One region of the Erythrobacter epiphyticus genome, then DNA from elsewhere that is predicted to be linked to it. Evidence: predicted binding sites of a transcription regulator. Region 1 holds the regulator's gene; each other region holds the start of a gene.
The links. The regulator LexA, encoded in region 1, represses DNA repair genes until DNA is damaged. The targets are predictions, from matches to a motif close to GTTCCNCNCTTGTTCT.
Positions count from the first base shown of each region.

Region 2: the regulator LexA is predicted to act here: its motif matches at 7,152-7,167, upstream of SOQ14_RS08620 (ribonucleoside-diphosphate reductase subunit alpha).
Region 3: the regulator LexA is predicted to act here: its motif matches at 2,452-2,467, upstream of SOQ14_RS02350 (ATP-dependent helicase).

Region 1 covers NZ_JAYEEU010000009.1:103,651-113,985, forward strand. The annotation lists gene SOQ14_RS11375 (citrate synthase) at 1-491, opposite strand, end outside; gene gltX (glutamate--tRNA ligase) at 524-1,960, opposite strand; gene SOQ14_RS11385 (ComEC/Rec2 family competence protein) at 2,026-4,329, shown strand; gene lexA (transcriptional repressor LexA) at 4,320-5,006, opposite strand; gene SOQ14_RS11395 (molybdopterin molybdotransferase MoeA) at 5,215-6,393, opposite strand; gene moaC (cyclic pyranopterin monophosphate synthase MoaC) at 6,390-6,881, opposite strand; gene trpC (indole-3-glycerol phosphate synthase TrpC) at 7,044-7,838, opposite strand; gene trpD (anthranilate phosphoribosyltransferase) at 7,846-8,838, opposite strand; gene SOQ14_RS11415 (anthranilate synthase component II) at 8,835-9,446, opposite strand; gene SOQ14_RS11420 (phosphodiester glycosidase family protein) at 9,443-10,300, opposite strand; gene SOQ14_RS11425 (anthranilate synthase component I family protein) at 10,297-10,335, opposite strand, start outside.
Region 2 covers NZ_JAYEEU010000007.1:633,839-644,173, forward strand. The annotation lists gene SOQ14_RS08575 (NAD(P)H-dependent flavin oxidoreductase) at 1-376, shown strand, start outside; gene SOQ14_RS08580 (hypothetical protein) at 379-798, opposite strand; gene SOQ14_RS08585 (hypothetical protein) at 798-1,247, opposite strand; gene SOQ14_RS08590 (zinc-finger domain-containing protein) at 1,315-1,575, opposite strand; gene SOQ14_RS08595 (ABC transporter ATP-binding protein) at 1,658-2,611, shown strand; gene nadB (L-aspartate oxidase) at 2,654-4,282, shown strand; gene SOQ14_RS08605 (TraB/GumN family protein) at 4,279-5,214, shown strand; gene SOQ14_RS08610 (alpha/beta fold hydrolase) at 5,260-6,144, shown strand; gene SOQ14_RS08615 (baeRF12 domain-containing protein) at 6,266-6,706, shown strand; gene SOQ14_RS08620 (ribonucleoside-diphosphate reductase subunit alpha) at 7,217-9,238, shown strand; gene SOQ14_RS08625 (hypothetical protein) at 9,322-9,507, shown strand; gene SOQ14_RS08630 (ribonucleotide-diphosphate reductase subunit beta) at 9,589-10,335, shown strand, end outside.
Region 3 covers NZ_JAYEEU010000004.1:64,639-74,973, forward strand. The annotation lists gene SOQ14_RS02330 (aromatic ring-hydroxylating oxygenase subunit alpha) at 1-527, shown strand, start outside; gene SOQ14_RS02335 (pseudouridine synthase) at 546-1,349, shown strand; gene rsmD (16S rRNA (guanine(966)-N(2))-methyltransferase RsmD) at 1,349-1,891, shown strand; gene SOQ14_RS02345 (hypothetical protein) at 1,920-2,237, opposite strand; gene SOQ14_RS02350 (ATP-dependent helicase) at 2,477-4,780, shown strand; gene SOQ14_RS02355 (sterol desaturase family protein) at 4,777-5,577, opposite strand; gene SOQ14_RS02360 (DEAD/DEAH box helicase) at 5,645-7,081, opposite strand; gene SOQ14_RS02365 (hypothetical protein) at 7,241-7,774, opposite strand; gene SOQ14_RS02370 (FAD-binding oxidoreductase) at 7,967-9,424, shown strand; gene SOQ14_RS02375 (SapC family protein) at 9,565-10,335, shown strand, end outside.

The DNA of each region.
Region 1 (10,335 bases):
CGGTGCGAACTGATCTTGCGGTGTTCGGGATCGGAAATGTCGGTGCTGTCGTGATAGAACGCCGAGAGCGCGCCCACCACACCGCACATGATCGCCATCGGGTGCGCATCGCGGCGGAAGCCCCGGTAGAATGTCATCAGCTGTTCGTGCAGCATGGTGTGACGGGTGATGGTGTAGGTGAAGTCGTCGAGCTCGTCCTTGCTCGGCAATTCGCCATTGAGCAGCAGGTAGGAGACTTCCATGAAGCTCGAATGTTCGGCGAGCTGGCCAATCGGATAGCCGCGGTGCAGCAGCACGCCTTCATCGCCATCAATATAGGTGAGTGCGCTTTCGCAGCTTGCGGTTGAGGTGAAGCCGGGATCGAAGGTGAAGGCACCCGTTTGCGCATAAAGCTTGCGAATGTCGATCACGTCGGGGCCGGTGCTGCCCCCGATCACCGGGTATTCGTAAGACTGGCCGCCGATTTCGAGTTTCGCAAGCTTGTCTGCCAAGGTGTGTCTCCTGTCCAAGTTATGGTCGCAGCTTACGCAGCCTGCGCGTCGATCCGGGCCAGAGCTTCATCCCGTCCGAGAAGGACCAGAACATCGAAGATGCCGGGCGAGGTTGTCGTCCCCGTCAGCGCCGCGCGCATGGGTTGCGCAAGCTTGCCAAGGCCCAATCCCAGTTCCTCGGCGAGCGATTTGGTAGTGGCTTCGAGCGTCTCGCTTGTCCAGTCGTTTTGCGCTGCGAGCGCTGTGTAAATTGCGCGCAATGTTGCACGCGCCTCATCGGTGAGCAATTCGGCGGCTTTCTCGGTCATGGCAAGCGGGCGCGTTGCAAAGAGAAAGGCAGCACTTTCAACCAGTTCATTGAGGTTCTTCGCGCGCGGTTTAAGCACCGGCATGGCCTCTGCCAACAGCGCAAGATCGGGATCATGGCCCATCCGTTCAGCCACAAGCCCCGCCAGGCGCGCATCATCGGCCGCCCGCAGATAGTGCCCGTTGAGATTTTCGAGCTTTTTCAGGTCAAAGCGCGACGGGCTTTTGCCGACGCCAGCAAGATCGAACAGCGTGATCGCTTCCTCGCGGGTGATCTCCTCGCGATCGCCATGGCCCCAGCCAAGACGCAGCAGGTAATTGAACAGCGCTTCGGGCAGAATGCCCATCTCGTCACGATAGCTATCGACACCAAGCGCGCCGTGCCGCTTGGACAGCTTGGCGCCATCGGCCCCGTGGATCAGCGGGATATGGGCATAGACCGGATCGGGCCAGCCGCCTTCGATGGCATCCATTGCGCGGATCACCACCAGCTGGCGAAAGGCGTTGTTGAGGTGATCATCGCCGCGGATCACGTGGGTCACGCCCATATCGTGATCGTCGACCACCACTGCGAGCATGTAGGTCGGGGTGCCGTCCGAGCGCAGGATGACAAAATCATCCAGCTCGGCGTTCTGCACGGTGATGGCACCCTGCACGGCATCGGCAATCGTGGTTTCACCGCTGCGGGGGGCCTTGATGCGCACCACATAGGCTTGGCCTTCGGGCCATTGATCGGGCGTGGCATCGCGCCATTCGCTGTCGATCCGGAACGCGCGCCGTTCGGCCTGTGCGCGTTCGCGCCGCGCAGCGAGCTCGTCCTGCGTCAGATAGCAGCGATAGGCATGGCCGGCTTCGAGCAGTTGGTGCGCGACCGCGGCATGACGTTCGGAGCGGGCAAACTGGAAAACCGGTGGCTCGTCCCCTTGCAGGCCGAGCCACGCGAGCCCGTCAAAAATCGCGGCAATCGCGGGTTCGGTGGAACGGGCGCGGTCGGTATCCTCGATGCGCAGCAGATACGTGCCACCATGGTGGCGGGCATAGAGCCAGTTGAACAGCGCGGTGCGGGCGCCGCCAATATGGAGAAAGCCGGTCGGCGAGGGCGCAAAACGAGTCACGACCTTGCGGGTCACCGGAACGTGATCTGCGTTGCTTGCACTTGCCATATGGCAGGAATTCCTGTTTCTATCGAGCGGGTTAGTTCACACTGGGCCGAGCGAGGGAGTGGCCGATGCGTGACGCACCGATCATTCCGATGGCAGGCGAGGGCGACGAACGCCCGGAGGCCGCGCTGCATCGCGCTGCCCCTTGGCAAAGTGGGGGGCGATTGTCCAGCAGGGCATCGCTCGGTGCGATGGGCCCGGCTGCGGCGGGCGCCGTGGAGGATTTCCTCAGCAAGGCCGGGTTTGACAAGGCGCCGTGGCTCGCGGTCATGTTCATGGCGGGGATCTTCGCCTGGTTCATGCTGGCAAGCCCGTGGCAATGGTGGGCGGCGATAGCCGGCGGCGCCCTGCTCGCGCTGGGGGCAATGCTGCTGTGGCCCTTTGGCAGCGCGGCGGAGGCGAGCCGCAGCCATCTGCGGCAGGCCGCCATCGCTTGCGGCCTCGTGTTCAGCGCCGGGGTGGCTGTGATCTGGGCGCGGTCCGAGCTGGTGGGTGCAGTCCCGATTGCGCGCCCCATGATCATGCAGGTTGATGGCTATGTGCTGGAGCGCGAGGATCAGCCCGCTGAAGCGCGCTCGCGCCTGACGCTGGCGGTGCGCGATGCTGACACCGGTGCCGCGATCAAGATCAGGGTCAATGTGCCGGCTGATCAGCTTGCCGCAGCGCGTGATGCCGTGGCCGAGGGCGCGGTGATCCGCTTGCGCGCGCGCCTCATGCCACCCGCGCCGCCGATGTTGCCGGGTTCCTATGATTTTGCGCGGGCTGCCTGGTTCAAGGGCCTCGCAGCAACCGGGAGCGCGCTGGGTGAGGTACAGATCATCACCGCCGCCCCGCGCGATAGTGGTCTTCCCGCAATGCAACGGGCGCTCGCCGCCCATGTCCGGGCGCGCGTCGCAGGTTCCGCCGGTGCGATTGCGGCAGCCTTTGCCAGCGGTGATCGCGGTGCGATCGATGCGCGTGATGAAGCGGCGATGCGCGATGCGGGGCTGACTCATCTGCTTTCGATCAGCGGGCTGCATGTAAGCGCGGTAGTGGCGGCGGCCTATGCTTTGGCGATCCGGTTGCTGGCGCTGTCGACGACCCTTGCCTTGCGGCTGTGCTTGCCGGTGGTGGCAGCGGGCTGCGGCGCCTTGGCGGGGCTGGGCTACACCTTGCTTACCGGCGCCGAGGTGCCAACCGTGCGGGCCTGTGCGGCGGCGATGCTGGTGCTGATGGCGCTGGCGCTGGGGCGGGACGCCCTGTCGCTGCGGATGGTGGCAATTGCAGCAGGCTTCGTGCTGCTGCTCTGGCCGGAGAGCGCTATCGGGCCAAGCTTCCAGATGAGCTTTGCTGCGGTGGTGGCGATTGTCGCGCTGTCGGCGTGCGCGCCGGTGCGGGCCTTCCTCGCCCCGCGTGATGAGGCCGCCCTTTGGCGCTTGGGGCGCAAGGCCGTGCTGCTTTTTGCGACCGGGCTCGTGATCGAACTGGCCCTGATGCCGATCGTGCTCTTCCATTTTCATCGCGCGGGGCTTTACGGAGCCTTTGCCAATCTCCTGGCGATCCCGCTGGTGACTTTCGTGGCGATGCCGCTGATCGCGCTCGCATTGCTGCTTGATCTGGTGGGCTGGGGCGGGCCAGTGTGGTGGCTCGTCCAGCTTGCCCTGGATTGGCTGCTCGCGCTTGCGCATGCCACGGCGGCGCTGCCCGGTTCGGTCACGCTGATGCCGCAGATCAGCCGTGCGACCATGGGTGTGTTCGCCATCGGCGCGCTCTGGCTTGCCTTGTGGCAGGGGCGTGTGCGTCTGCTTGGCTTCGCCCCGATCCTGCTGGCGCTGGCGATGATCGCTGCCACCCCTGTCCCCGATATCCTTGTCAGCCGCGATGGTCGGCAGGTCGGGCTCGTGGTGATGGACAGCGGCACGCGCCGTTTGCTCTCTTTGCGCGACAGCCGATCAGATTACACCCGCGACAATCTGATCGAGCTGGCGGGCCATGCCGGTGAGCTGGTGCCCATCACCCACTGGCCCGGTGCGCAATGCTCGGAAGCATTTTGCCTGATGACCATCGCCCGCGCCGGGCGGGAATGGCGCGTGCTGATGGCGCGCAACGGGATCCGTATCGAAGAGCGGGCACTCGCCGCCGCCTGCATGCGCAGCGACATCGTGATTGCGGAGCGTTACCTGCCCTATTCCTGCCGGCCGCACTGGCTGAAGGCGGATCGCCGGATGCTTGATCAGACGGGCGGGCTTGCGATTTATCTTGAACGCGCGCGCATCCGCAGCGTTGCCGAGGATCAGGGCGCGCATGGCTGGTGGCAAGCGCACCGAGAAGTTGCGCCGCGCCTTCAATCCCGCGAAAGGCCGAAGACGCAGCGCAATCCCGATCACCGATAGCGCCGCAGAAGCCCGGCGAGCTTGCCCTGAACCTCAACCTCGTGCGGTTCATAATATTGCGGATCATACATGGCATTGGCCGGATCGAGCCGCACCTTGCCCGCTTCCTTGCGCAGATATTTGAGCGTCGCTTCCTCGCCCCGCACCAGCGCGACGACAATCTCGCCCTCGCGCGCGGTGCTGGTGCGCCGGACCAGCGCGAAATCGCCATCGAAGATCCCGGCTTCGACCATCGAATCCCCCGATACCTCGAGCGCATAGTGCTCTCCCGGACCGAGCAGCGCGGCCGGTACGGGAAGCGACGTCTGGCCTTCGAGCGCTTCGATCGGGGCGCCCGCTGCAATCCGCCCGTGCAGGGGGATATCAATCACATCATTCGCTGCCTCGCGCAGCTTGGGTGCCGCAGGCGCAGGCGCATTATCCGCCGCAAGCCGCAGCGCAGGGCGCGGTGCCGGGGTCGCATCCTCAGGCTGGCGGATGACTTCGAGCGCACGCGCCCGATTGGGCAGGCGGCGAATAAAGCCGCGTTCTTCCAGCGCGGAGATCAGGCGATGGACACCCGATTTGCTCTTGAGATCGAGCGCTTCCTTCATTTCCTCGAAACTCGGCGAGACGCCGGTTTCTTCAAGCCGTTGCTGGATGAAGCGGATCAATTCGTGCTGCTTGGCCGTCAGCATTGAGACATCTCCCGTGGTCGCACCCACAAGCCTCTTCCCAAGAAGCGGCTCATGATAATCGCTCGCGTGCTTGCCAAGGCACCCGGAACGATCCGTCCACGGGTGCGATCAGCGCACGTTCCATCCGCCAATAAGGTGAACGGATGCAGAACAATTAGGCAACTCCGACACCCGAGTCAAGCGCGCCCACATGGGAAAGTGGCGCAATTCAGCCATTATGGAGAAGGAAGCCCGTGATCGTGCTGCCTGCGGGCAGGGCAGGGCTGTCGGCAGGCCGATCAATCAGGCAGTCCGCAGCGGCGAGCGAGGCCAGCGCGCTGGAGTCCTGCGATCCGCTGAGCCGCGCGCCATCAGGGCCCAGCACCGCACGCAGGAATTCGCGCCGCTTGCCCACGGCAGGCAAAGCCTCGCCTGCCACCAGCGCATGACGCCTGGGCAGGGGCGCGGCTGCGCCCATCGCCGCGCGCACCAGCGGAAGTGCAAACAGGAAGGCCGTCACAAAACACGATACCGGGTTGCCGGGCAGGCCGAGCACCACTTGCGCGCCGCGGGTCGCCACCATCATCGGCTTGCCGGGCTTGATGGCGATCCGCCAGAAGGCGATCTGCGCGCCCCAGCGGGTGAGCGCGTCCTGCACGAGATCGTGATCGCCTACCGATGCGCCGCCCGAGGTGATGAGGATGTCGGCGCTTTCGGCCTGTGAAAGGGCTGCGGCCAGCGCGGCATGATCATCCCCGATGGGGCCAAGCCGGATAACCTCGCAGCCGAGCGGCGCCAGCATGGCGGCCAGCATGCCGCCGTTGCTGGCGGGTATCTGGTGGGGCGCGCAGTGCGCCGGATCGGAAGCCAGTTCATCCCCCGTATCGAGGATCGCAATCCGCGCCGGGCGCGCCACGGAAACTTGGCCATGCCCCGCCGCCAGAACCAACGCGATGCGGGCCGGGGTCATGGCCGTCCCGCGCACGAGCAGGCGATCCCCTTCGCGAAAGTCAAACCCGCGCGCCCTGACATGGCTTCCTGCTGCTGGGTCCTGATCGGTGCTGATTGTATCACCGGCGAGGTGGGCGTCTTCTTGCAGCAACACCCGATCAGCCCCGTGCGGCAGATGCGCGCCGGTGGAGATGCGCACGCATTGGCCTGTGGAGAGAGAACCAGCAAAGGGCGCGCCCGCGCGGCTTTCGCCCATGCGCTGCCACGGGCCCTGCCCGCCCAGGGCATAGCCATCCATCGCCGAAAGGTCAGCCGGGGGTTGGGTGCGCGCGGCGGACAGATCGGCGGCGAGATACCGCCCGAGCGCTTGCTCCACCGCGCAAGCCTCCGGCGCAAGGGCAGGCGCCAGCGCAAGCAGCCGCGCTTGCGCCTCCTCCAGACTGAGCGCCGCGCTCATCCCGCAGGGGCTTTCCAGTCGCCCGACTTTCCGCCCGACTTCGCGATCAGGCGGACTTCGGCGATGACCATGCCCTTATCGATCGCCTTGGCCATGTCGTAGATCGTCAGCAAGGCCACACTGGCCGCCACCATGGCTTCCATCTCCACCCCGGTCTTGCCGGTGAGCGAGGCGGTGGCGGTCACGCGGATTGCGGTATCCTCGAAAGCGAAATCGACGCTTACGGCTTCGAGCCCGAGCGGATGGCACAGCGGGATCACGTCGCCGGTGCGCTTGGCGGCCATGATCCCCGCCAGCCGCGCCGTGCCGAGCACATCACCCTTGGGCGCATCGCCCGCCCGGATAGCCGCGAGCGCTTCGGGAGACATGGTGATGATGCCGCTTGCGACAGCGCGCCGCGCCGTTGCCGGCTTGCCGCCAACATCGACCATGCGGGCCGCGCCTTCAGAATCGAGATGCGTGAGGCCGGCCGGGTGTTGTTCGTTCATTTTTGCGCGCCACAAGCTGTGATGGAGACAATTGAGACACTGTTATAAGCGGGAAAAACCACCCCTGCAGGCGATACCGAAAACGTCCGGCAAACAGGATCGGGGCGCGTCATGCCGAAGGTCTTGCCACGTTCGGACGCATTAGGACAGTCAGCGCTTTGATCAGGCGGCGCCATCCAGCAGCGCGGCCGTAGCGGCGGCCATATCATCCGCCCGCATCAGGCTTTCCCCGACAAGGAACGTGCGCACCCCGGCCTTGGCCAACCGCACGCAATCGCCGTGGCTGTTGATCCCGCTTTCGCCGACAACCAACGTGCCTTCGGGCATCAGCGGGGCAAGCCGTTCGGTCACCGCGAGCGAGGTGGTGAAGGTTTTGAGATCGCGGTTATTGACCCCGATCAGCCGCGAATCGAGCACCGTCACCGCGCGTTCCAGCTCGGTCTCGTCATGCACTTCGATCAGCACATCCATCCCCAGCTCACGCGCTGCGGCCTCGATCTCGGCCATCACGCTGTCTTCCAGTGCGGCCACGATGATCAGGATCGCGTCCGCCCCGATCGCGCGCGCTTCGAGGCATTGCCACGGATCGACCATGAAATCCTTGCGCAGCACCGGCAGATCGCAGGCGGCACGTGCGGCAATCAGGTAATCTTCGTGCCCCTGGAAATAGGGCGCATCGGTCAGCACCGAAAGACACGCCGCACCGCCCGCCTGATAGGCGCGGGCATGATCGGCGGGCTGGAAATCCTCGCGGATCAGGCCCTTGGACGGGCTGGCTTTCTTGATCTCGGCAATCAGGGCGAAGCCGGTTTCGGCGCACGCGCGGAGCGCCGCTTCGAATCCGCGCGGCGGGGTCTGGGTGCGCGCGGCAGCGGCCAGCGCGGCATCGCTGGTCGCAAGCTTGCGGGCATCCACGACGAGGCGCTTGGCGGCGCAGATTTCTTCGAGCTTGTTCATGTCTTTCTCAAACCGCCAGCGTGATCCAGCGTTCCAGCAGCGTCCTGGCACGGCCGGAATCAAGCGCCTCGGCAGCGCATGCCACCCGATCATGCCATCCGCTGCCGACCCCTGCGACCAGCAGCGCCGCCGCCGCGTTGAACAGCACCGCATCGCGATAGGGGCCGGGCGCGCCCATCAGCAGGGCCTTGAGCGCGGCAGCATTATGCGTGGCATCACCGCCGCGGATCGCTTCGACCGGCGCAGAGGGCAGCCCGGCCACGCCCGGATCGACCCGCCGCATTTCGAACCCGCTGCGGCTGACAAGCGCGACTTCGTTGCCCCCGGCAAGGCTCAATTCGTCGAGCCCTTCATCGCCCGAGACAATCAGCGAACGCGCCGTGCCAAGCCGGGCCAGCGCATCGGCATAGATCGGCACATAGGCCGGGCGGGCAATCCCGATCAGCTGGCTTTGCACACCTGCCGGATTGGACAGCGGCCCCATCAGATTGAAGATGGTGCGCTGCCCGATCTTGCGGCGGATCGGTTGGATGCGGCCCATCGCCGGGTGGTGATTCTTGGCAAAGAGAAAGCAGATGCCGATTTCCGCGAGCGTCTTTTCCGCGCTGCGCCCGGCGGCATCCATATCGAGCCCCAGCGCTTCGAGCGTATCGGCCGCGCCCGCCTTGGACGAGGCTGCGCGGTTGCCGTGCTTGGCTACTGGCACGCCGCATGCTGCCACCACCAGACTGACCGCGGTCGAAACATTGAGCGTATGATGCCCATCACCGCCGGTGCCGCAGACATCAATGGCGTTGTCGGGTGCGGCGATCGGGATCAGCCGGGCACGCAGCGCCCGCGCTGCCCCGGCAATCTCGCTTGCCGTTTCGCCGCGCGCCGAAAGCGCAATCAGGAAGGCGCCGATTTCGGCTTCTGACGGGGCGCCGTCGAGGATGATGCCGAAGGCGGCTTCGGCCTCGGCCTCGGTCAGAGGGGTGGTGATATCGGGGAGGGCGCTCATCCGATCAGCCTTTCGGGCATGCGCGGGTTCATGCCGCAGATCGTGAGGAAATTGGCGAGCAGGGCATGGCCATGCTCGGTGGCTATGCTTTCCGGGTGGAACTGCACCCCGTGGATCGGGAGGCTGGCATGGCGGAAACCCATCACGCTGCTGCCGTCCAGCCCCGGCGTTGTCGCCTCGGCATTGGCGATAAGACAAGCGGGTGCATCTTCGACCACCAGCGAGTGATAACGGGTCGCGGTGAAGGGGGAGGGCAGCCCGGAGAACACGCCGCTGCCGTCATGCGTCACGGGTGAAGTCTTGCCATGCATCAGGCCGCCGCGCACCACGCGCCCGCCGAAATGCTGGCCGATCGCCTGATGGCCCAGACACACGCCAAGCAGCGGCTTGACCGCGTCTGCGCAGGCCGCGACCAGATCAAGGCTGATCCCGGCCTCGCTCGGGGTGCAGGGACCGGGCGAAATGAGAAAGCCCTGCGCCCCGCTCGCCAGCGCCTCGGCAGCGGTCAGCGCATCATTGCGCACGACGCGCACGTCCGCCCCCAATTCCATCAGGTAATGGACGAGGTTGAACGTGAAGCTGTCGTAATTGTCGATGACGAGGATCATTCTGCGTTCGCCTTTTCGCGTTTCGTCACCACGATGATCGGGCCGTTGCGCGCCTTGTCGAGCCGTCCCCGCGCCGGGTCCCACAGCGCTGACACCTTGGAATCAAGACTGAGCGCATGGGGTGTTTTCAACTCGTCACGGAAAAACCGCGCCAATTGTCCGAAGCTGACCGGCGCATCGGAAATCACGAAATGCGCAAGGCCCTTGGCATCGACGCCAACGCCATTGCGCACCGCGCGCGAGGGGCCGTTGTCCTGAATCTCCGGGTGCAGCTTGCCCCCGATCACCAGCATCGGCCCGGACTGCGTACCGAATTGCGGGCGATCGGAGACCGTGGCGTAGAAGGCGTCGGTCGAAAGCACGCGCCAGGTGCCGCCGCTGCCGAAGAACGCGCCGTTGGGTTTCATGAAGAAATTGTTGGTATTGCCTTCGGGCGCATCGCCGCGGTTGAATTCGCTGAGCCGTTCGCCGCCTTCGACATAGTAGCCAAGCGCCTTGAGATCATCGCCAAAGGCCCCGCCATTCATGGCAAAGGCAATGGTGGCAGCATCGGTGCTGGCCGCAAAAGCCGCGAGCGAGCCGAAGGGTTGCCCGTCGGCTGCGGCATTGGCCATGGCGATGCGGTGCTGCGCCGGATCGGCGATGCAATGGGTGAGCGGCACGTCCTCGAACACCACCTGACGGCAGGCCGAGGGCGCTTCACTGGCGCTGGGTGAGGGATCGGGCTTTGGCGCCGCCGTTGCAGCCGCGATGGGTTTGCCATCAAGCCGCGCGCGCATCACCGGTTCACCGGCGGGCTGTTCCGAACACGCGGCGAGCATGGTGATGATCACGGCAAGACCGAGGCGCTTCACTGGCCGAACTCCGGTTCGGCCGCGATCCGCATGGC
Region 2 (10,335 bases), on a different contig from region 1:
CTTCATCGCCACCAAGGAAGCCCCGGTGCATGAAAACGTCAAACAGGCCATCCTTGCGGCGAGCGAGCTCGACACCCGCCTCGTCATGCGCCCGCTGCGCAACACCGAACGCGTGCTCAACAACGCCGCGGTCGAGCGCCTGATCATCAAGGAGAAGGAGCTGGGCGATGCCATCACCATCCAGGACATTTTGTCCGAAGTCGCCGGGGTCTACCCCAAGATCATGATGGAAGGCACAATGGATGCAGGCGCGTGGAGCTGCGGCATGGTCGCCGGGCTGATCCACGACATCCCGACCTGTCAGGAGCTGATCGACCGGATCATGCTGCAGGCGGAGGAGATCATCGCCCGGATGAACGCGATGGCGCGCGCCTGAGCCTAGTTCTGCTTGACGCGGGTGTAGGGGATGAAATCCTCGAACCTGACAGAAGCGCGCGGCACGCCGAGCCCGCGATCGAAGGTTTCCGCAATATCCGTGCGGCAAATCTCGACCCCGCTGGTGGTCTCAAGCCGCTTGATCGAAAGCGCAAAGCGCCGCGCAATGTCCTGCGGGCGGGTGGTGCGCTGGACATAGACCGTATCGCCTTGCCCGAAGACATAGGCGGTGCCATCGATCGTGCGCATGGGCTGGCCTGATCCGAGGCTGCGGATGCAGCGCAGCGGTTGGCCCGCGACACGGCCATCAAGCAGCTTGGCAAGCTCGGCCTCGCCCTTGTTCGGCGCGGCGGGCTGATCATCCGCCAGCGCGGCTGCGCCCAACGCAGGTATCAGCGCCAGCCCCAGCACAGCGCGCCGCATCACCGCGTTTTGCCCTGCGCATCCGCGCGTTTCGCGACGCGGGTGTAGGGAACGAAATCTTCAAAGATGACACCCCCGGTGAAGAAACCCGCGATCGGATCGATGGTTGTCGCGACATCTGCGCGGCACAATTCCCCACCGCTGAAACGCTGGTTGATCAGCGCGTTGCGGCGGTCGATATCCTGCGGGCGGGTGGTGCGCTGGACATAGATGGTGGCGCCATCGCCGAAGACATAGGCGGTGCCATCGATCATCCGCATTCGCAGATTGGGGCGCGAAGGGATACACCGCACCGGCTCGCCCGCGACACGCCCTTCGAGCATTTTGGCGAGCTTGGCTTCGCCTTCGTTTGCAGGCGTGGGGTCATCAGCGCCAAGCGCTGGCAAGGCGGCAATCGTGGCAAGGCCCACCAGCACAGGCTTCCAGACATCACGGGCAAAGCGCAGCATCGGCAACTCCATCGACAGGTGGCGACACCATGCCGCCGCCTCGCTGAACCCGTGCTGACTGGCCTTTTCAGCCGCGTGCCGGGCTGGCGCCGGAAGCGATGTCGGGCAGGCTTGCCTGATCCGCGCCATCCGCCGGGCCACCTTTCAATACGAAGCGTCGGTCACAATAGCCGCAATCGACATAGCCGTGCTCGTCGATTTCGAGATAGATGCGCGGATGGCCCAGCGCCGCCGGGCGGAAGCCCGCGCCGCCACGAATGCCGCTCGCGCCGTCACAGCTGACGCGTCGCGTATCGACCAGCAGAACTTCAGGTGGTGCAAGTGTCATGGGTATCAGCCGATAATCGCACACGGGCAAGAGCGCAATTCTCTTTGCACCCGTGCAGCGGCTCACCTAATGCGGGGCCGCCATGTCGACAGAGCCTGCCATTCGTATCGCCAACCTCACCAAACGCTATGCCGCGCCCAAAGGCGCGAAAGGCGCGGATGCGGCGGGCAAGCTCGCGCTCGACGGGGTGAGTTTCGATGTGCCGCAGGGTGCGATCTTCGGCCTGCTCGGCCCCAATGGCGCGGGCAAGTCGACGCTGATCAACACGCTCGCCGGGCTCGTCAACAAGACGTCGGGCAGTGTCGAGATCTGGGGCTTTGATATTGATCGCGACCGCCGCAATGCCAGCCGCGCCATCGGGATCGTGCCCCAGGAAATCGTGTTCGATCCGTTCTTCTCGCCCTTCGAGGTGCTGGAGAATCAGGGCGGCTTCTACGGCATCCCCGCGGGCCAGCGCCGCAGTGAGGAATTGCTGGCGGCGGTGCATTTGTCGGACAAGCGCAACGCCTATGCCCGCGCGCTTTCGGGCGGGATGAAGCGGCGCCTGCTGATTGCCAAGGCGATGGTGCACTCCCCGCCGATTCTCGTGCTGGACGAGCCGACCGCCGGGGTCGATGTCGAACTGCGCCGCCAATTGTGGGAGCTGGTGACAGAGCTGAACCGCGAAGGTGTCACCGTGGTGCTCACCACCCACTATCTCGAGGAAGCCGAGGAATTGTGCGACACCATTGCCATCATCAACCATGGCAAGCTGATCGCCAACAAGCCGACCCGCGAGCTGGTGGCGATGGCGCGCGAGAAGATCGTGCGGCTCGAAGTGGCCGATGATATCGCCGCACTGCCGCAAGCCGAGGTCTTCGCGGGCTGCGAGCTGATCAATCCGCGCACGCTTGAGATCACCTATGATCGCGATCGGGCCAGTGCCGGGCAAGTGCTCGCGCTGGTGCAGCAGGCGGGGCACACCATCCTCGATGTCACCACCCGCGAGCCTGATCTTGAAGATGTCTTCGTCCAACTGACCAGCGCCGCCGCCTGATCGCGCTTGCTCGCCGTGGCAAGGCGAGGCATGGCTTGGCCCATGAGCCAGAACAACCCCTCGTCCTCTGCTGCGGCCACGCCGGGCCACGCCGCGCCGCATGATGTCATCATCATCGGATCGGGTGCCGCCGGGCTGACTGCCGCGCTCGCGCTGGCCCAGCACAAGCGCGTGCTGGTGCTGGCCAAGGGAACGCTGACCGGCGGATCGACGGCGTGGGCACAGGGCGGGATCGCTGCCGTGCTCGATGCCGGCGACACCTTTGAAGATCACATCCGCGACACCATGGTGGCGGGCGCGGGCCTCAATGATCTGGCGGCGGTGCAATTCGTGATCGAGCGCGCGCCCAAGGCGATCGATCGGCTGTGCGAGCTTGGCGTGCCGTTCAACCGCGAAGCCCACGCCTTGCATCTGACGCGCGAGGGCGGCCATTCGCACCGGCGGATTGTCCATGTCGATGATGCGACCGGCTGGGCCGTCCAATCGGCGCTGCTGGCCGCGGCCGAAGCGCATCCCAACATCACCCTGCTCGCCGGGCGCACCTGCATCGATCTGATCACCGATCGCCACCGTGAGCAGTTCTCCGCTGCCGGGCGCGCCTGGGGCGTTTATGCGCTCAACGAGGAAACCGGGCGGGTGGAACGCCATGTTGCCCGCGCCACCATTCTGGCGACCGGCGGGGCGGGCCGCGTCTACCAGTTCTCCACCGCGCCGCGCGGCGCAACCGGCGATGGCATTGCGATGGCGTGGCGCGCGGGGGCGCGGGTCTCCAACATGGAGATGATGCAGTTCCACCCGACCTGCCTTTACAATCTCGATGTGAAGAACTTTCTCATCACCGAAGCCGTGCGCGGCGAAGGCGGACGGCTGATCAACCCGCGCACCGGGCAGCGCTTCATGCGGCTCTATGATCCCGAACGGCTCGAACTGGCGCCGCGCGATGTCGTTGCCCGCGCGATCGATGCCGAGATCAAACGCCACGGGCTCGATTACGTCCATCTCGATATCAGCCACCAGCCGGCAGACTTCGTGCGTAGCCATTTCCCGACGATCCACGAAAAGCTGCTGGGGCTTGGCATCGACATGACCGTGCAGCCGATCCCGGTGGTGCCCGCGCAGCATTACACCTGCGGCGGGGTGGTCGTCGGTCTCGATGCGCGCACCGATATTCCGGGGCTGTGGGCGGCGGGCGAATGCACCGAAAGCGGCCTCCACGGCGCGAACCGCCTCGCGTCCAACAGCTTGCTCGAATGCTTCGTCTTCGGCGAGGCCGCGGCCGAGGATATTCTCGCCCGCTGGGACGAACTGGCCGAACCGCCGGTGATCCTGCCGTGGGATGAAAGCCGCGTCACGGATTCGGATGAAGAGGTGGTGATCAAGCAGAACTGGACCGAAATCCGCCGCTTCATGTGGAATTATGTCGGCATCGTGCGCACCACCAAACGGCTGGAGCGCGCCCACCATCGCATCCAGCTTCTGAAGCGCGAGGTCGAGGATTACTATGGATCCTTCCGCGTCACCACCGACCTGATCGAGTTGCGGAACCTGTTGCAATCTGCTGAGTTGATTGTGAAATCAGCCCTGCAACGCAAGGAAAGCCGCGGTTTGCACTACACGCTTGATTATCCCGATCTGATCGATCCTCCGCGCGACACGGTGCTGGTACCGTGAAGGCCGCGCTCGGCTTGGCGGCCGCTGCGCTGGCGGCGGCTGCGCCGCTCGCCGCGCAGGATGATCCCGCGCCTGCCTCGACCAACGCCATCGTCGTCAATGCCAAGCGCTCCGGCGCACCGATGTGGACCATCGAGACGCCCACCGGCATCGTCATTCTCGTGGGCGAGATGCGCAATGTCCCCAAATCGACCCCGTGGCAGCCCGAGCGGCTGGAAGAAGCCACCGCCGAGGCGAACCGGGTGATCCTTGGCGTGAAGCCCAAGATCTCGCCCGGCGATATCTTCCGGCTGATCTTCAAGGGCGGGCAATTCACCAAGCTGCCCGACAAGACCGTGGCAAGCGACTATCTCACGCCCGAACAATATGCGCGCCTCTCCGCGCTCGAAGCCGAGTATGACGCTGATTTCGCGCGCAAGAGCTTCCTGATGACGGCGTTTGATTTCCTGACCAAGCGGCTGCGCTTCAACAAGGATACCGTCGATGATGCGGGTGATGTCGTAAAGAAGGCCGCCAACCGCGCCAATGTGCCGACAAGCCGTGCAGGCGCGATCCGCGGCAAGGACATGCTCGACAGCCTCGCCATGGCCGAACCGGCCGATCACATCCCCTGCCTTGAGGCCGCGATGACAGCGGCGGAAATCGGCCCCGAACTGGTCGAGAAGCGCGGTGCCGATTGGCGCGCATTCCGCATTCCCGAGGTGATGAACAACCCGCTTGAAATCGCCCTGTCGCGCTGCTGGCCGTGGGCTGATCCCGACGTGGGGAACGAGCTTCGCACCATCTGGGTCGAACAGATCACCGCTGCGTCCACGGCCGACGGGGTGACGCTGGCGGTGGTGCCGCTGCGGGTGCTGGCGGAAGATGGCGGCGTGCTCGATCAGCTCGAGGCGCAAGGCCTGCCGATTGGCGGCCCTGTCTGGCGCAAGTGATAGACGCGCGTTAGTCTCTCCCGACAACAGGGGAGAGACACTGCCATGCCGACTGCCACCGCCAACGGAATTCCGATCCATTACGAAGATCACGGCGATCCCGCAGCCCCGGCGATCCTGCTGATCATGGGATTTGGCGCGCAGTTGACCTTGTGGCCGATCGAGCTGGTCGATGCGCTGACCGCTCAAGGCTTCCGGGTGATCCGCTTCGATAACCGCGATATTGGCCTGTCGCACAAGCTCGACGGGGTCAAAGCGCCCGGCCCGGTCAAGCTGACTCTGGTGCGCAAGCTCGGGATGACCCCGCGTGTGCCCTACACGCTTTCCGATATGGCCGATGATGCGGCGGGGCTGCTTGATGCGCTCGGGATCGCGAGCGCGCATGTTGTGGGGGCGAGCATGGGCGGGATGATCGCGCAGCGCTTTGCCCATCGCCATCGGGCGCGCACGCGCTCGCTTATCAGCATCTTCTCGACCACTGGCAATCCCAAGCTGCCGCCCGCGCGCAAGGAAGCGATGGAGGTGCTGATCAAGCGGCCCGAGAGTTTGGAGGAAGCGGCGCTGGTGGCGCATGGCATGAAGCTCGCCCGCACCATCGGTTCGCCCGGCTTCCCGACTGACGAGGAACGCCTGCGCGCCAATGTCACCGCTGCGGTGCGCCGTTCGGTCTATCCGCAAGGGCCGACCCGCCAGCTCGCCGCGATCATTGCCGATGGGGACCGGCGCCGCATCCTGCAAAGCCTCGATGTGCCGACGCTGGTGCTGCATGGCGAGGATGATCCGCTGATCCCGGTCGCCGCCGGGCATGATACCGCCGCGCATATCCGCGGCGCGCGGCTGCGCACGATTCCCGGCTGGGGGCATGATCTTCCGCTTGCGCTGATCGATGATCTGGCGGGAGAGATCGGCGGCCACGCCCGCAGCGTCTGACCGCGCGCCTCCCCCTGCGCAAAAGGTGACGCCTGACCGGATTCCTGCTAGAATCCGACTCGTCTTCGTGGGTGGAGAAAGGCGTCGCGCAACCGGGTCCGCAAGCGGGGAGGGCATTGCGATGAAGGTCGAACACGGCACGCTGGTGATGGTCGCTGACGGGGCGAAGCTGCTGCTGCTGCGCAACGAGGGGGACGAGAAATATCCTGTCCTCCAAACCGTCCTGCACGAGCGGCAGGATAATCCTGCTACGCACGAGCAAGGTGCCGATGCGCCGGGCCGCAGCTTTGCCAGCACCGGGGCTGCGCGCAGCAGCTATCAGGAAACCGATTGGCACCAGCAGGCCGAAGACGCCTTTGCGCGCCATGCGGCCGCCTTGCTGGAAAAGGCTGCGGCTGATCATCCCGGCGCAGGGGTGGTGGTGATCGCCGCACCGCGGACGCTCGGCGCCATGCGCGGGCATTATGGGCAGGTTACGAGCACGCGCTTGCTCGCTGAAATCGACAAGGATCTCGCCGATCATCCGACCGATGATGTGATCGCGGCGCTCGCCGCGCATTGAAGCCTTTGCCACCCCGGCATGGCCGCGCCGGACACAGCGCTTTGCGCAACAATCCTGCCTGTCTGTGAGCGAAAGATTCAAGGGTTGATTCACAAGATTCAATCACCAAATTTTTCTTCACAGATTCAATTTGGGGCTTGCGGGTCTCGCGACTCAAGCTTTGTCCACGCGTCGCGCCGTTTGGCGACCCTAAAAGGGCCGCGCGCGACTGCCCCGAACGGTTAATCGCCGGTTGACGGGATTCCTCCGCTGATTCATCATCTAGTGGTCAGGTTCGAAGAAGACCCCCAATTGCTTGATGTGCTGGCTGCTCTCCCGAGGGGAACAGGGCCGCAGCCAGACCGCAAGAAAGGGCTTTGAGACCGAATCAGGAAATCATCTCTGCGCTTGGATTGCGGGCTCCGGAAACCGGGTCATGTGGGCAAGTCTGGGGATGAACCGGTGCAGAACAGAATCGGAACAAAGCTGCTTGCGCAGGCTGCCGATTCAGGGGACAAAGCGGGGCAGACCATGGATTTCAAAGCGAGTGATAATGTGCCGGGTGAAGTGATCGAAGATGCTGTGGCCACAAGTGCCGAAAACAGCGCGGGGGAAGAGGCAGTGACCATGAAGAAAGCTGACAGCGGCAGCGAAGCCTTGATCGCCGCCAAGGCGGGCGAGGCACTGGCCGGGGCCATGGCCGAAGCGATCAAGGACGCCGGCAAGAGCGATTCGAAGAAGGTCAATGCGCGCCGCTTCACTGTGCACACGGATTCGGCGCGCGACGCCAATCTCACCGAATTCGGCAAGGAAACCCTGACCGACCGCTATCTCCTGCCGGGCGAATCCTATCAGGATCTGTTCGCGCGCGTCGCCGATGCCTACGCCGATGACGAAGCGCATGCCCAGCGGCTGTATGACTACATCTCGAACCTGTGGTTCATGCCGGCCACCCCGGTGCTGTCGAACGGCGGCACCAACCGCGGCCTGCCGATCTCGTGCTATCTCAACTCGGTGTCGGACAGCCTCGAAGGCATCGTCGGCACCTGGAACGAAAACGTGTGGCTCGCCTCGAAGGGCGGCGGCATCGGCACCTATTGGGGCAATGTCCGCGGGATTGGTGAGCCGGTCGGCCTCAACGGCAAGACCTCGGGCATCATTCCCTTCGTGCGCGTGATGGACTCGCTGACGCTGGCGATCTCGCAAGGCTCGCTGCGGCGCGGTTCGGCGGCATGCTATCTCGACATCAGCCACCCCGAAATCGAAGAGTTCCTCGAAATCCGCAAGCCTTCGGGCGATTTCAACCGCAAGGCCTTGAATCTGCATCACGGCGTGCTCGTCACCGATGAATTCATGGAAGCGGTGCGCGACGGCAGCGAGTTCGAGCTCAAGTCGCCCCGCGATGGTTCGGTGCGTGGGCGTGTTGATGCGCGCGCGCTGTTCCAGAAGCTCGTCGAAACCCGTCTTGCCACGGGTGAGCCCTATATCGTGTTCAACGATACCGTGAACCGCATGATGCCCAAGCATCACCGCGATCTCGGTCTCAAGGTCTCGACCTCGAACCTGTGTTCGGAAATCACGCTGCCGACCGGCATTGACCACCTCGGCAATGATCGCACGGCGGTGTGCTGCCTTTCCTCGCTCAACCTCGAAAAGTGGGAAGAGTGGCAGGGTGACAAGCAATTCATCGAGGACGTGATGCGCTTCCTCGACAACGTGCTGCAGGACTACATCGACCGCGCGCCGGATGAAATGGCCCGCGCCAAGTACTCCGCCAGCCGCGAACGCTCGGTCGGGCTCGGGGTGATGGGCTTCCATTCTTATCTCCAGATGAAGGGCGTGGCGATGGAAAGCGCCATGGCCAAGGCGCTGAACCTCAAGATGTTCAAGCACATCCACGCCAAGGCCTCGGAAGCCTCGATGCTGCTCGCGCAGGAGCGTGGGCCGTGCCCCGATGCGGCCGATATGGGCGCGATGGAGCGGTTCAGCTGCAAGATGGCGATCGCGCCCACCGCGTCGATCAGCATCATCTGCGGCGGCACCTCGGCTTGCATCGAGCCGATCCCGGCGAACATCTACACCCACAAGACGCTGTCGGGCAGCTTCATCGTCAAGAACCCCTATCTCGAGAAACTGCTCGACAAGAAGGCGAAGAATTCGACCAATGTGTGGAATTCGATCCTCGAGCGCGGCGGTTCGGTGCAGCACCTCGATTTCCTCACGCCCGAGGAAAAGGCCGTGTTCAAGACCAGCTTCGAGATCGATCAGCGCTGGCTGCTCGAATTCGCGGCGGATCGCACCCCGTTCATCGATCAGGCGCAGTCGCTCAACCTGTTCATCCCGGCTGATGTCGACAAGTGGGATCTGATGATGCTCCACTTCCAGGCATGGGAGAAGGGCATCAAGTCGCTCTATTACCTCCGGTCGAAGAGCGTGCAGCGCGCGGGCTTTGTCGGCGGGGTCGAGGCGGACAACACCCCCGAGGCGCCCAAGATCGAACTCGCCGCAAGCGGTGAGCAGACCGATTACGAGGAATGCTTAAGCTGCCAGTAAAGCGGCCCAACATCAGGCGCGCGGGCGCATAAATCCCGCGCGCCGCCCGATCTGTGTTATCACATGTGAAGGAAGAAAGCGTTATGAATCTGCCATTTGCGGCGGGATTGCTGGGCCTGGTTGTCTGCGTCGTCTTCCTGTTTACCGCGATCCGCGAACTGCGTCGGGGCAAGCCCGGCCATGCGCTCAACGCGGCCAAGATCCACCTCGGCATGGTCATCCTGTTCGTGCCGTTCTGCCTCTGGATTCTCGCCAATCACGCACCGTGATTCGCGCGCCTGAATCCGGCGGCCCACCGCTTTCGTATCTGTGCTATAATCAACCGCTGTTTCTGACTGGAGACCACGCCGATGTCGCTGCTTGAAGCCCGCAAGACCTACAAGCCCTTCGAATACCCTTGGGCCTATGAATTCTGGAAGCGCCAGCAGCAGATCCACTGGATGCCCGAGGAAGTGCCTCTGGGCGAGGATTGCCGCGACTGGGCGCAGAAGATCTCCGAGCATGAGCGCAACCTGCTCACCCAGATCTTCCGCTTCTTTACGCAGGCCGATGTCGAGGTGCAGAATTGCTACCACGAACAATATGGCCGCGTCTTCAAGCCGACCGAGATCAAGATGATGCTCGCCGCCTTCTCCAACATGGAAACGGTGCACATCGCGGCCTATTCGCACCTGCTCGACACCATTGGCATGCCCGAGGCGGAATACAGCGCGTTCCTCGAATATGAGGAAATGAAGGACAAGCACGATTTCCTGCAGCAGTTCGGGGTCGACACCGACGAGGATATTGCGCGCACCCTGGCGACTTTCGGCGGCTTCACCGAAGGGCTCCAGCTCTTCGCCAGCTTTGCGATGCTGATGAACTTCCCGCGCTTCAACAAGATGAAGGGCATGGGCCAGATCGTCTCGTGGAGTGTGCGCGATGAAAGCCTGCACTGCGAAGGCATCATCAAGCTGTTCCACACCTTTGTCGAGGAACGCCAGTGCCTCACCAAGGCGGTGAAGGAAGATCTCATCGACATCTGCCAGAAGACCGTGCGGCTGGAAGACAACTTCATTGACCTCGCTTTCGAGATGGGCCCGGTGGACGGGATGAGC
Region 3 (10,335 bases), on a different contig from region 1:
TGATCATGGATGCCTTCCTCGAAAGCTACCATGTCACCCGGCTCCACGCGAACACCATCGGGCCCTTCTTCAAGGACGGGATCACGGCGGGCGACCAGATTGGCCCGCACCAGCGCTCGGCGGTCGGGCGGCTCGAAGAAATGGCCGGGGTCGATCTCACCGACATGGCCGCGCTGCGGCGGGTGATCACCTTTGCCTACCAATTGCTGCCTGCGACCATCATCGTGCCCAGCCCCGATTACCTGAATGTCATGGTGCTGATGCCGCGCGCGCATAATGAAACGCTGGTTGAGGATTTCATGCTCATCCCCGAAGTGCCAGCCACGGAAAAGGCGCGCGATCACTGGGAGCGCAGCTGGGCACTGCTTGATGGCGGGGTGTTTGCGAGCGAGGATTTCCGCGCGGCCGAGCTTGGCCAGCAGGGCCTTGCCAGCGGCGCGCTCGATCACCTCACGCTTGGCACACTTGAAGGCGGGATCGCCCGGTTTGACGAGATTGTCGCCGATGCCTTGCGGGCAGCCAGCTAAGCGCGTAGGCGGCGCGCCATGCCCTCCAAGCCCCCTGCCCAGCCCTCACCGGCACGATCCGTCCGGTCACCCGATCGTCCCGAAGGCGATCGTATCGCCAAGCTGCTCGCCCGCGCCGGGATCGCCAGCCGCCGCGAGATCGAACGCATGATCGCTGAAGGGCGCATTGCGCGGGATGGCAAGGTGCTCGAAACGCCCGCAACGATCCTCACCAGCCTCGCCGGGGTGACAGTGGATGGCAAGCCGGTTGCCGCGCCCGAACCGGCCCAGCTTTACGCCTTTCACAAGCCGACCGGGCTGATCACCGCCGAACGCGATCCCGCGGGCCGGCCGACGATCTACACTGCCCTGCGCAACGCCTTGCCCAAGGGCGCACCGCGCCTGATGCCGATTGGCCGCCTGGATCTCAACACCGAAGGGCTGTTGCTGCTGACCAATGATGGCGAATTGAAGCGCCGCATGGAATTGCCCGCCAGTCAGGTGCCGCGCACCTACCGCGCCCGCGCTTTTGGCGAAGTGACCCAGGCCCAGCTTGAAGATCTGATGGACGGGGTCGAGATCGATGGCGTGCGCTATGGCCCGATCGACGCCAATCTCGAACGCTCGTCCGGGCGCAATCTGTGGGTCGAGATGACGATTACCGAAGGCAAGAACCGCGAAGTGCGCCGCGTGCTCGAACATCTCGGATTGAAGGTGAACCGCCTCATCCGCACCGCCTATGGCCCGTTCGAACTGGGCGACCTGCCGCGCGGGCAGGCGGTGCCCATCCCCAAGCCAGCGCTCACCCGCTTCCTCAACCAGCTTGGTCGGAACGCGCGCTGATGCGGATCATTGCCGGCAAATGGCGCGGGCGCAAACTGATCGCGCCCAAGGGCGAGGCGACCCGCCCGACGGCTGATCGTGCGCGCGAGACGCTGTTCAGCATGCTCACCAGCAGGCTGGGTGCCTTCGAAGGCCTGCGCGTCGCCGATCTCTTTGCCGGTTCGGGCGCGCTCGGGCTGGAGGCCCTGTCACGCGGGGCGGCGCATTGCCTGTTTGTCGAACAGGACCGCGCGGCGCTCGATGCGATCCGCGCCAATATCACCGCGCTGGATGCCCGTGCTCGCACCCATGTGGAAGCGGGTTCGGTGATGAGCCTGCGGGCCAGCGCCCAGCCCTATGATCTGATCCTGCTCGATCCGCCCTATCACACCGGCGCGGGCGGCGTGGCGCTTGATCGGCTGCTGCGGCTCGGTTGGATTGGGCCGGAAAGCTGGATCGCGCTCGAAACCTCGGGGAAAGAAACCACCGACATCAAGGGTCTGGCGATCGAAAGCGAGCGCCCGGTCGGCAAGGGCAAGCTGACGCTGCTGCGTCCCGCCTGATCCCTCATCCAACCGGGCGCCGCGATGCTTACTGCCCTTTCGCGGGAGAGCCCCCAAGACGTGCCTGCAACTGCCGCATCACTTCGTCTCGTTGGGCCGGTTCCATGCGCGAAAGCGTAACCTTGTCCTCATCGGAAAGCGCCCAGAACACTTGCTGCTGTTCAGCCGAGAGTGAGGCATAGAACGCCTTTGTGTCTTCCGGCCATGTCATCATGGCCGACTGCTGCTCGGGTGTGAGGCCATCGGGCGCGGCAGTGGCTTCGTCTTGCAACGCCAGCGCCGGCGGGATCGGCAAGGCGAGCGCTGCCAGAGCAGCGACAAGAACGGTTCTCGAAAATCTACGCATGGGTATCTCCTTTGTTTTCCCCCAAGCGTGACCGCACTGCTCTTGATCGGGATGATGTCCCCTGTTCCGATCAATCGAAGATGCCGACAAAGGCCTGGCCTGCCAAGCCAGCCGTGCGGGCACGCACCCCGGCGGGCACACGGCTCACCCAAATGCGTGGCATTTGTGGGATTAGTCGAAAACGCGAGGAAGGCGGCTTGCGGGTCGCGGCTGCGTTCTCTACCTGTTCAAGCCACACCATGAACAATCCTGCCCCCTCCAGCGCCGGTTCAGACGGCATCCCCGCCTATGCGGCACGGCTCAACGCGCCGCAGCGTGAGGCTGTGCTGGCGACGGAAGGCCCGGTGTTGATGCTCGCAGGCGCGGGCACTGGCAAAACCGCCGCGCTGACGGCACGCATGGCGCATCTGGTGGCAACCCGGCGCGCCTATCCCTCGCAGATCCTTTGCGTCACCTTCACCAACAAGGCCGCGCGCGAAATGCGTGAGCGTGTTGCTGGCCATCTCGGGCCGGGTGCGGAAGGGATGCAGTGGCTCGGCACCTTCCATTCGATCTGCGCCAAGATGCTGCGCCGCCATGCCGAACTGGCCGGGCTCCAGTCCAACTACACCATCATCGACACCGACGATCAGCTGCGCTTGCTGAAACAGCTCATCATCGAGGCGGATCTTGATGAAAAGCGCTGGCCCGCCCGCCAGCTGGCCGGGCTGATCGATCGCTGGAAGAACCGCGGGCTCAACCCCGCCGATCTCGATGCGGTGGAAAACGAAGCCTACGCCAATGGCCGCGGCACCGCGCTCTATCGCAGCTATCAGGATCGTCTGAAGGCGCTCAACGCCTGCGACTTCGGCGATCTGATGCTGCACATGCTGAACATCCTGCGTGCGCATCCCGATATCCTTTCGGATTACCAGCGGCGCTTCCGCTACATCATGGTGGACGAATATCAGGACACCAACGCCGTGCAGTATCTCTGGCTGCGCCTCCTCGCACAGGAGCACAAGAATATCTGCGTGGTTGGCGATGATGACCAATCGATCTATTCGTGGCGCGGCGCGGAAGTTGCCAATATCCTGCGGTTCGAGAAAGATTTTCCCGGGGCGCAGGTGATCCGGCTCGAACAGAATTACCGCTCTACCCCGCATATTCTGGGTGCGGCTTCGGGCCTGATCCGCGCCAATTCGCACCGCCACGACAAGACCTTGTGGACCGAGACCAATGGCGGCGACAAGGTGCGCGTGATCGGCGTGTGGGACGCGCCCGAAGAAGCGCGCCGGGTGGGCGAGGAGATCGAACGGCTAGAACGCGAAGGCGCGCCGCTGGATCGCGTCGCCATCCTTGTCCGCGCGCAATACCAGACCCGCGAATTCGAAGATCGCTTCATCCAGATCGGCGTCAATTATCGTATCATCGGGGGGTTCCGCTTCTACGAGCGCGCCGAGATCCGCGATGCGCTTGCCTATCTGCGCGTGATCGCGCAGCCACAGGATGATCTCGCCTTCGAGCGTATCTACAACCAGCCCAAGCGCGGTCTGGGTGCCAAGGCGCTCGAAAAGATGCACCAGCACGCCCGTCGCATGGATCTGCCGCTGGCCGCCGCCGCGCTGCAACTGGCCGATAGCGATGAACTTCCGGTGCGTGCGGCCAACACCATCGGCAGCCTGATGCGGCAATTCCTGCGCTGGCGCGAAACTGCCGATGATATCACACCCGCCGATCTGCTCAGACTGGTGCTGGAGGAAAGCGGCTACAACGCCATGCTCGCCGCGGATCGCACGCCGGAAAGCGCCGGGCGCGCGGAAAACCTCTCCGAACTGGCCCGCGCGATGGAGGAATACGAAACGCTCGGCGATTTCCTCGAACATGTCAGTCTGGTCATGGATAATGATCGGTCGGATGATGAAAACACCGTCACCATCATGACCATCCATGCCGCCAAGGGTCTCGAATTCGATCACATCTTCTGTGTCGGATGGGAAGAAGGCGTGTTCCCGTCGCAGCGCGCGATTGACGAAGGCGGGCTTGCAAGCCTCGAGGAAGAACGCCGCCTCGCCTATGTCGCGATCACGCGGGCACGCCGGCGCTGCATCATCACCCACGCCGCCAATCGCCGTATCTATGGCCAATGGACGAGCAGCATTCCCTCGCGCTTCATCGAGGAATTGCCGCAAGAGCATATCGAGCAGGAAACCACGCTCACCGGCGGGGCATCGCTGTGGCGCGCGAATTGGCGCGAACAGGAAGATCCCTTCGCGCATGTCGCGGCGGCGCGGCCCGACAAGGTGCAGGCGCGTGGCCCCGGCTGGCAGCGCGCGTTGACTTCGGGTTATGACAAGAACCCCGCCCGCCTGCGCGAAAACACCAGTTCCGCCGCCAGCTTTGCCGCCCCCGCCCGGTCAGACATCGCAATCGGGGCGATGGTCACCCACGCCAAGTTCGGCACGGGCTGTGTCATCGATCAGGAAGGCAACAAGCTGACCATCCAGTTCGAGGAGGCCGGCGAAAAGCGCGTCCTCGACAGCTTCGTGACGGTGGTGGGTTAGGCGGCTGACTGATCGGCCTCGACCGGTCTAGCCGGACGCCGCCAATAGCGCGCTTCGAACGGACGGGCGAATTCCCCGATCAGAGTGCGCGAGCCTTCGGCAATGCCCGTCTCGCAGTTCAGATAGGGCGCGGGATCGATGTATGTTCCGAACAGACGATCCCACAAGGTGATGGTGTTGGCGTAATTGGACCCCATCAGCGCTTCATCGCGAATATGATGCAGGCGATGCGCAGCGGGCGACATCATCACCTTGCCAAAGATGCCAAGGGTCCACGGCACATCGGCGTGGATCAGATAACCCCACCAGGACCGCAGCAGGGCGGCCGTAACGATGGCCCAGATCGGCAGACCCAGCAGCAGCACCGGGATGAGATCGAGCACCAGGCTGAGCAATTCACCGAGCGGGTGCTTGCGATGCAAGGTCAGCCAGTTCATCGCTTCGTCGGCATGGTGGGTGGCATGGATGCGCCAGAAGGCACGGCTATGCTCCAGCCGGTGGCGCCAATAGGCCGCCAGATCGATGATCACGATGGCGATGATCACCACCAGCAGCTTGGGCAGCATTTCCCAGAACGCGGGTATCATCGGCAATTGCGGGATATTGCTGCGGAACAGGCCGAGCGGCACTGTGAGCAAAGGGATCATCACCACGCTGTTGAACAGCAGCAGGCCGAAATTGGTGCCGACCTCGCGCCGGGCGGATTTGAGCCCTGCCCACACCTTGTCCCGTTTGAGCACATAGGCCAGCGCCATGAAAATCAGCGCAATCGGCGCGATTTCCCTAAGGCTTTCCATTGCGGCGGAAACGAACGGTTCCATCGGGCAGGATCACTGCCACAAGAACAGCGAACAAAGCGTTAAGTCAGCCGAACCCGACATCGAGGAAAGCCGGACGCGGGCCGTTCCATTCACCGGCGGGCACGGGTTCATCATCCTCGTGATAGCGGCGCGCGCGCGGCGCGCGCGGGCCACGATCCTCACGCGGCGCATCCTTTTCGCGGTGCGGCTTGCGTTCGGCCCGCTCTTCGCGGGGTTGGCGTTGCTCGCGCGGCTCGCGCTCTTCGCGGGCGCGGCGGGGCTTGCGCGAGGTCTCACGCTCAGGGCGCTCCTCACGCTCTTCGCGCGGGGCTTCGGCCTTGGCGGCTTCGGCGCGGGCGATGACTTCAGACAGATCGACGCGCACGTCTTCCTTGCCGAACACCTTGATCGCACTGCCTGTCAGCTTTTCGACATTGGCGATGGCTTCGGCATCTTCCTCCAACACGAAGGTGAAGGCGCGGCCCTTGGCCCCCGCCCGGCCGGTGCGGCCGATGCGGTGGACGTAATCATCGGGGTGCCACGGCGTGTCGAAGTTGAACACGTGGCTGACACCCTTGATGTCGAGCCCGCGCGCCGCAACGTCGGAAGCGACGAGAATATTCACCTCGCCCGATTTGAAGCGATCCAGTTCCTTCAAGCGGCTGCCTTGATCCATGTCACCATGGATCTCGGACGAACGGAAGCCGTGGCGCTTGAGGCTCTGGTTGAGTTCGCGCACTGTGGTCTTGCGGTTAGCGAAGATGATCGCTGTCTCGACAAGATCATTTTCAAGGAACCAGCGCAACGTCTCGCGCTTGGCCCGGCTCTTCACCGGCACCTTGAAGGCAGTGATATCGGCGTTGGTCGAAGCCGCGCGGCTTACCTCTATCCGCTTGGGATTGTTGAGAAATTTCTTGGCCAGCTTTTCGATCGGGGGCGGCATCGTCGCCGAAAACAGCATCGTCTGCCGGGTTTCGGGAAGCTTCGAGCAGATGAATTCGATATCGGGGATGAACCCCATGTCGAGCATGCGGTCAGCCTCGTCGATCACGAGCAATTCGCAGCCGGTCAGCAGGATCTTGCCACGCTCGAACAGGTCCATCAGGCGGCCCGGCGTGGCGATCAGGACGTCGACGCCTTCATCCAGCGCCTTGAGCTGATCGCCCATCTGCACCCCGCCGATCAGCAGCGCCATCTTGAGATCGTGGTTCTTGCCGTACTTCTCGAAATTCTCGGCAACCTGCGCGGCAAGTTCGCGCGTCGGTTCGAGGATCAGTGAACGCGGCATCAAGGCCCGGCGGCGGCCTGCGGCCATCACGTCGATCATCGGGAGCACGAAGCTGGCTGTCTTGCCCGTCCCCGTCTGGGCGATGCCGATGAGGTCTCGCATCATCAGCACGGTCGGGATCGCCTGCGCCTGAATGGCTGTGGGCGTGGTGTAGCCCGCATCCTCGACGGCTTTAAGCAATTCAGGCGAAAGGCCGAGATCGGCGAAGGTCATGCTGGGTGTGTTGTCCGGATAAGGGGCAGTTATCGCTGCCCGAATGCTTGCCCCCGGGCGATCCTATCGCCAACGGTGCCCGCGCCTTTGCTCAAATGGCGCGCAAAGTCAAGAAATCTGCGGGGTTCGCCCCATAGCGGGCTGCGGCGAAAGCGCGGCTCAATCCTCGATCGCGACCAGCTGGCGCAAGCGCTCGACTTCGCACTTGGGCCCGATGCGCGACTGCAACAGATCGCGTTCCACGCATAGCCGCCCATCCTGATGCCGTTCGACATAGAAGCCGGAGTAGAAATCGCGGGCCCGGCAAGACTTGTCGAGATTGAGCGAAACCATCCGGTTATCGCGCAGGAACAGCACCAGCCGGTTACCGCTGCCGGTCTTGACCCCTGCAATCTCTTCAAGCGGCAGGCACCGGCCGATCCGCTTTTCCTCATAGCGGGTGGTCAGCGCCCGTTCGAAGGCCTGTGCCGCCAGTTCCTGACGATTGCTCATCGGTTGGGGTGAGATTCGCACCACGACCCGCTGTTCGATCCGCACCTGGCGGGCGGTCTGCCGTTCCCACCAGGCCTGCAGCGGATTGAACAGGCCCCAGACTTCGACGGGTGAGGCCACGCCTGCCCGCGCTTGACTGCCCGTTGGCAGACACACGGCGGCCAGCGCGAGCAGCGCTCCCAGAACAGACGCGCGGGGCATGATGGCCTGGCTTCCTCCTGATGTCCCGAATGACGGCGATGGCACGCGGGACGAAGCTGTGATCCCTTGCCTGCCTTATCAGCCATGGTTGAACCGAAAATGAACTGACGCATCGACAGCGGTTGTGCATCATGCAGGTGATGCCGCAAAGCAACTGGTGCACAGCATCGTGGCTGTGGCATACCTCCGCCCATGACAACCGCATCCTCTCTTCGCCGCGATCCCGCCCTGACAGCCCGGTTTCTTGATCGGGTACGCGATCTGCTCGGCCCGCGCGGGTTAACGGATGATCCCGACTTGCTGCTGCCGTGGCTGACCGACTGGCGCGGACGCTATACCGGCCGTGCGCTGGCGATGGCCTCCCCTGCCAGCACCGCGGAAGTGGCCGCGCTGGTGCAGTTATGCGCGGAATTCGGCGTGCCGCTTGTCCCACAAGGCGGCAATAGCGGAATGGCAGGCGGGGCGACGCCGGATGCCAGCGGCACGGCGATCATCCTCTCGCTGCGGCGGATGAACGCAATCCGCACCCTGAGCGCGGATGATGGGCAAGTCATTTGCGAAGCCGGTGTGGTGCTGCAAAGTCTCCAAAATGCGGCGGAGGCGGCGGGCATGCGCTTCCCGCTGACGCTGGGCGGCAAGGGTTCGGCGACAATCGGCGGGCTGATCGCCACCAATGCCGGCGGCACGCAAGTGCTCCGCCATGGGACGATGCGGGCACAGGTGCTCGGGCTCGAAGCCGTGCTGGCGGACGGGTCGGTGTTCGATGGCCTGGCGGTGCTCAAGAAAGACAATCGCGGGTTTGATCTCAAACAGCTGCTGATCGGCTCGGAAGGCACGCTGGGGATCGTCACAGCGGCCTGCCTGCGGCTGCTGCCCGCCCCGACCGGGCGGGTGACGATCTGGGCCGGGCTGGCTTCGATCACCGCGGCGCGCAGCGTGCTGCAACGCCTTCAGGCGCGGCTCGGCGATGTGCTCGAAGGGTTCGAAGTCGTGCCCGCGCATTGCCTTGCCAGCGTGCTCGCGCATCAGGCAGGCGCACGCGCGCCCTTGGCGCAGGCCGATCCGTGGAATGCGCTGATCGAGTTTGTCACCAGCGGCGATGATCCTGTGGCCTTGCGTGAGGCGGTCGAAACCGTGCTGGGAGAAGTGCTCGAACAGGGCCTGATCGCGGACGCGGTGATAGCCGCCAACGAGCGCGAGGCCGAAGCCTTCTGGGCGCTGCGCGATGGCATTTCGGCGGCCGAACGGGCGCTTGGCCCGGCCATGCAGCACGACATTTCCGTGCCGGTCGAAAAGATGCCGGAATTCATCCTTGCCGCCAGTCCTGCGCTTGAAGCCCGCTTTCCGGGCTGCCGCGCTGTTGCCTTCGGCCATCTTGGCGATGGCAATGTCCACTTCCACGTGCTCGCCCCTGCTGGCGCGGTTGCCGGCGTGTGGGAAGAAACCGAGGGCAAAACCATCAGCGCAGCGGTGCATGATCTGGTGCGCGACTGGGGCGGTTCGATCAGCGCCGAACATGGCATTGGCCAGATGAAGGTGGATGAACTCGCCCGCCTCGCAGATCCGGTGCGGCTTGGCATGATGCGGGCGATCAAACAGGCGCTGGACCCTGCCGGACTGCTCAATCCGGGCAAACTGTTGAGGGCCTGAACCGGATTATCCGCTGCGGCTTGCACCGTGCTGCGCAAAGCCCTAAAGCCCCGCCCATCCGGTGGGCGGGCGGATATGCTGCTGGTCGCACGGATAGTGTTCAAGGGCTTGTCCGGCCCACTATTCTCGGAGATGACTTCATGGCCAGCGCGCCGCAGCCGACCCTTCCGCTCTTTTACAGTGATCTTATTCCGCTCAACAGCCGTGATCACACCGACTGGAAAGTCGGGCCGCTGGAAAACGCCGCTTTCATGGCGAACACCCACGCGATCCCGCTGACGGTGGAGGAATTCGTCGACGCGCAGCGCCATTTCCCGATCGTGTTCACTGTCGGCGAAAACCCGGTGCCGATCGCGCTGCTGGGCCTGAACGAAGGCGTCAACACCTTCATGGGCGATGACAACAAGCTGGTCTCCGAAGTCTATCTGCCTGCCTATGTGCGCCGCTATCCCTTCATGCTGGCGCGGCTCCAGCCCGAAGCGCAGGAACTGTCGCTGTGCTTTGATCCGTCGGTCAAGAACATCGGCAAGAATGTCGAAGGTCAGGCCTTCTTCTCGGACAAGGGTGAGCCGACCGATTACACCCAGCAGGTGCTCGAGTTCTGCCGCCAGTTCGAAGAAGCCGGTCAGCGCACACAGGCCTTCATCAAGGTGCTCGACGACCTCGGCATCATGATGGACGGCGAAGTCGCGATCACCCGCAATGATCAGCCCGACACGCCCTTCATCTATCGCGGCTTCCGCATGGTCGATGAAACCAAGCTGCGCGAATTGCCCGTCGAAAAGCTCGAAGAAATCAGCAAGAACGGCATCCTCATGCTGATCCATGCGCACCTGTTCTCGCTGAACCTGATGCGCCATATCTTCGAACGCCAAGCGGCCATGGGCAAGATGCCCGCCATTCCAGCTGCT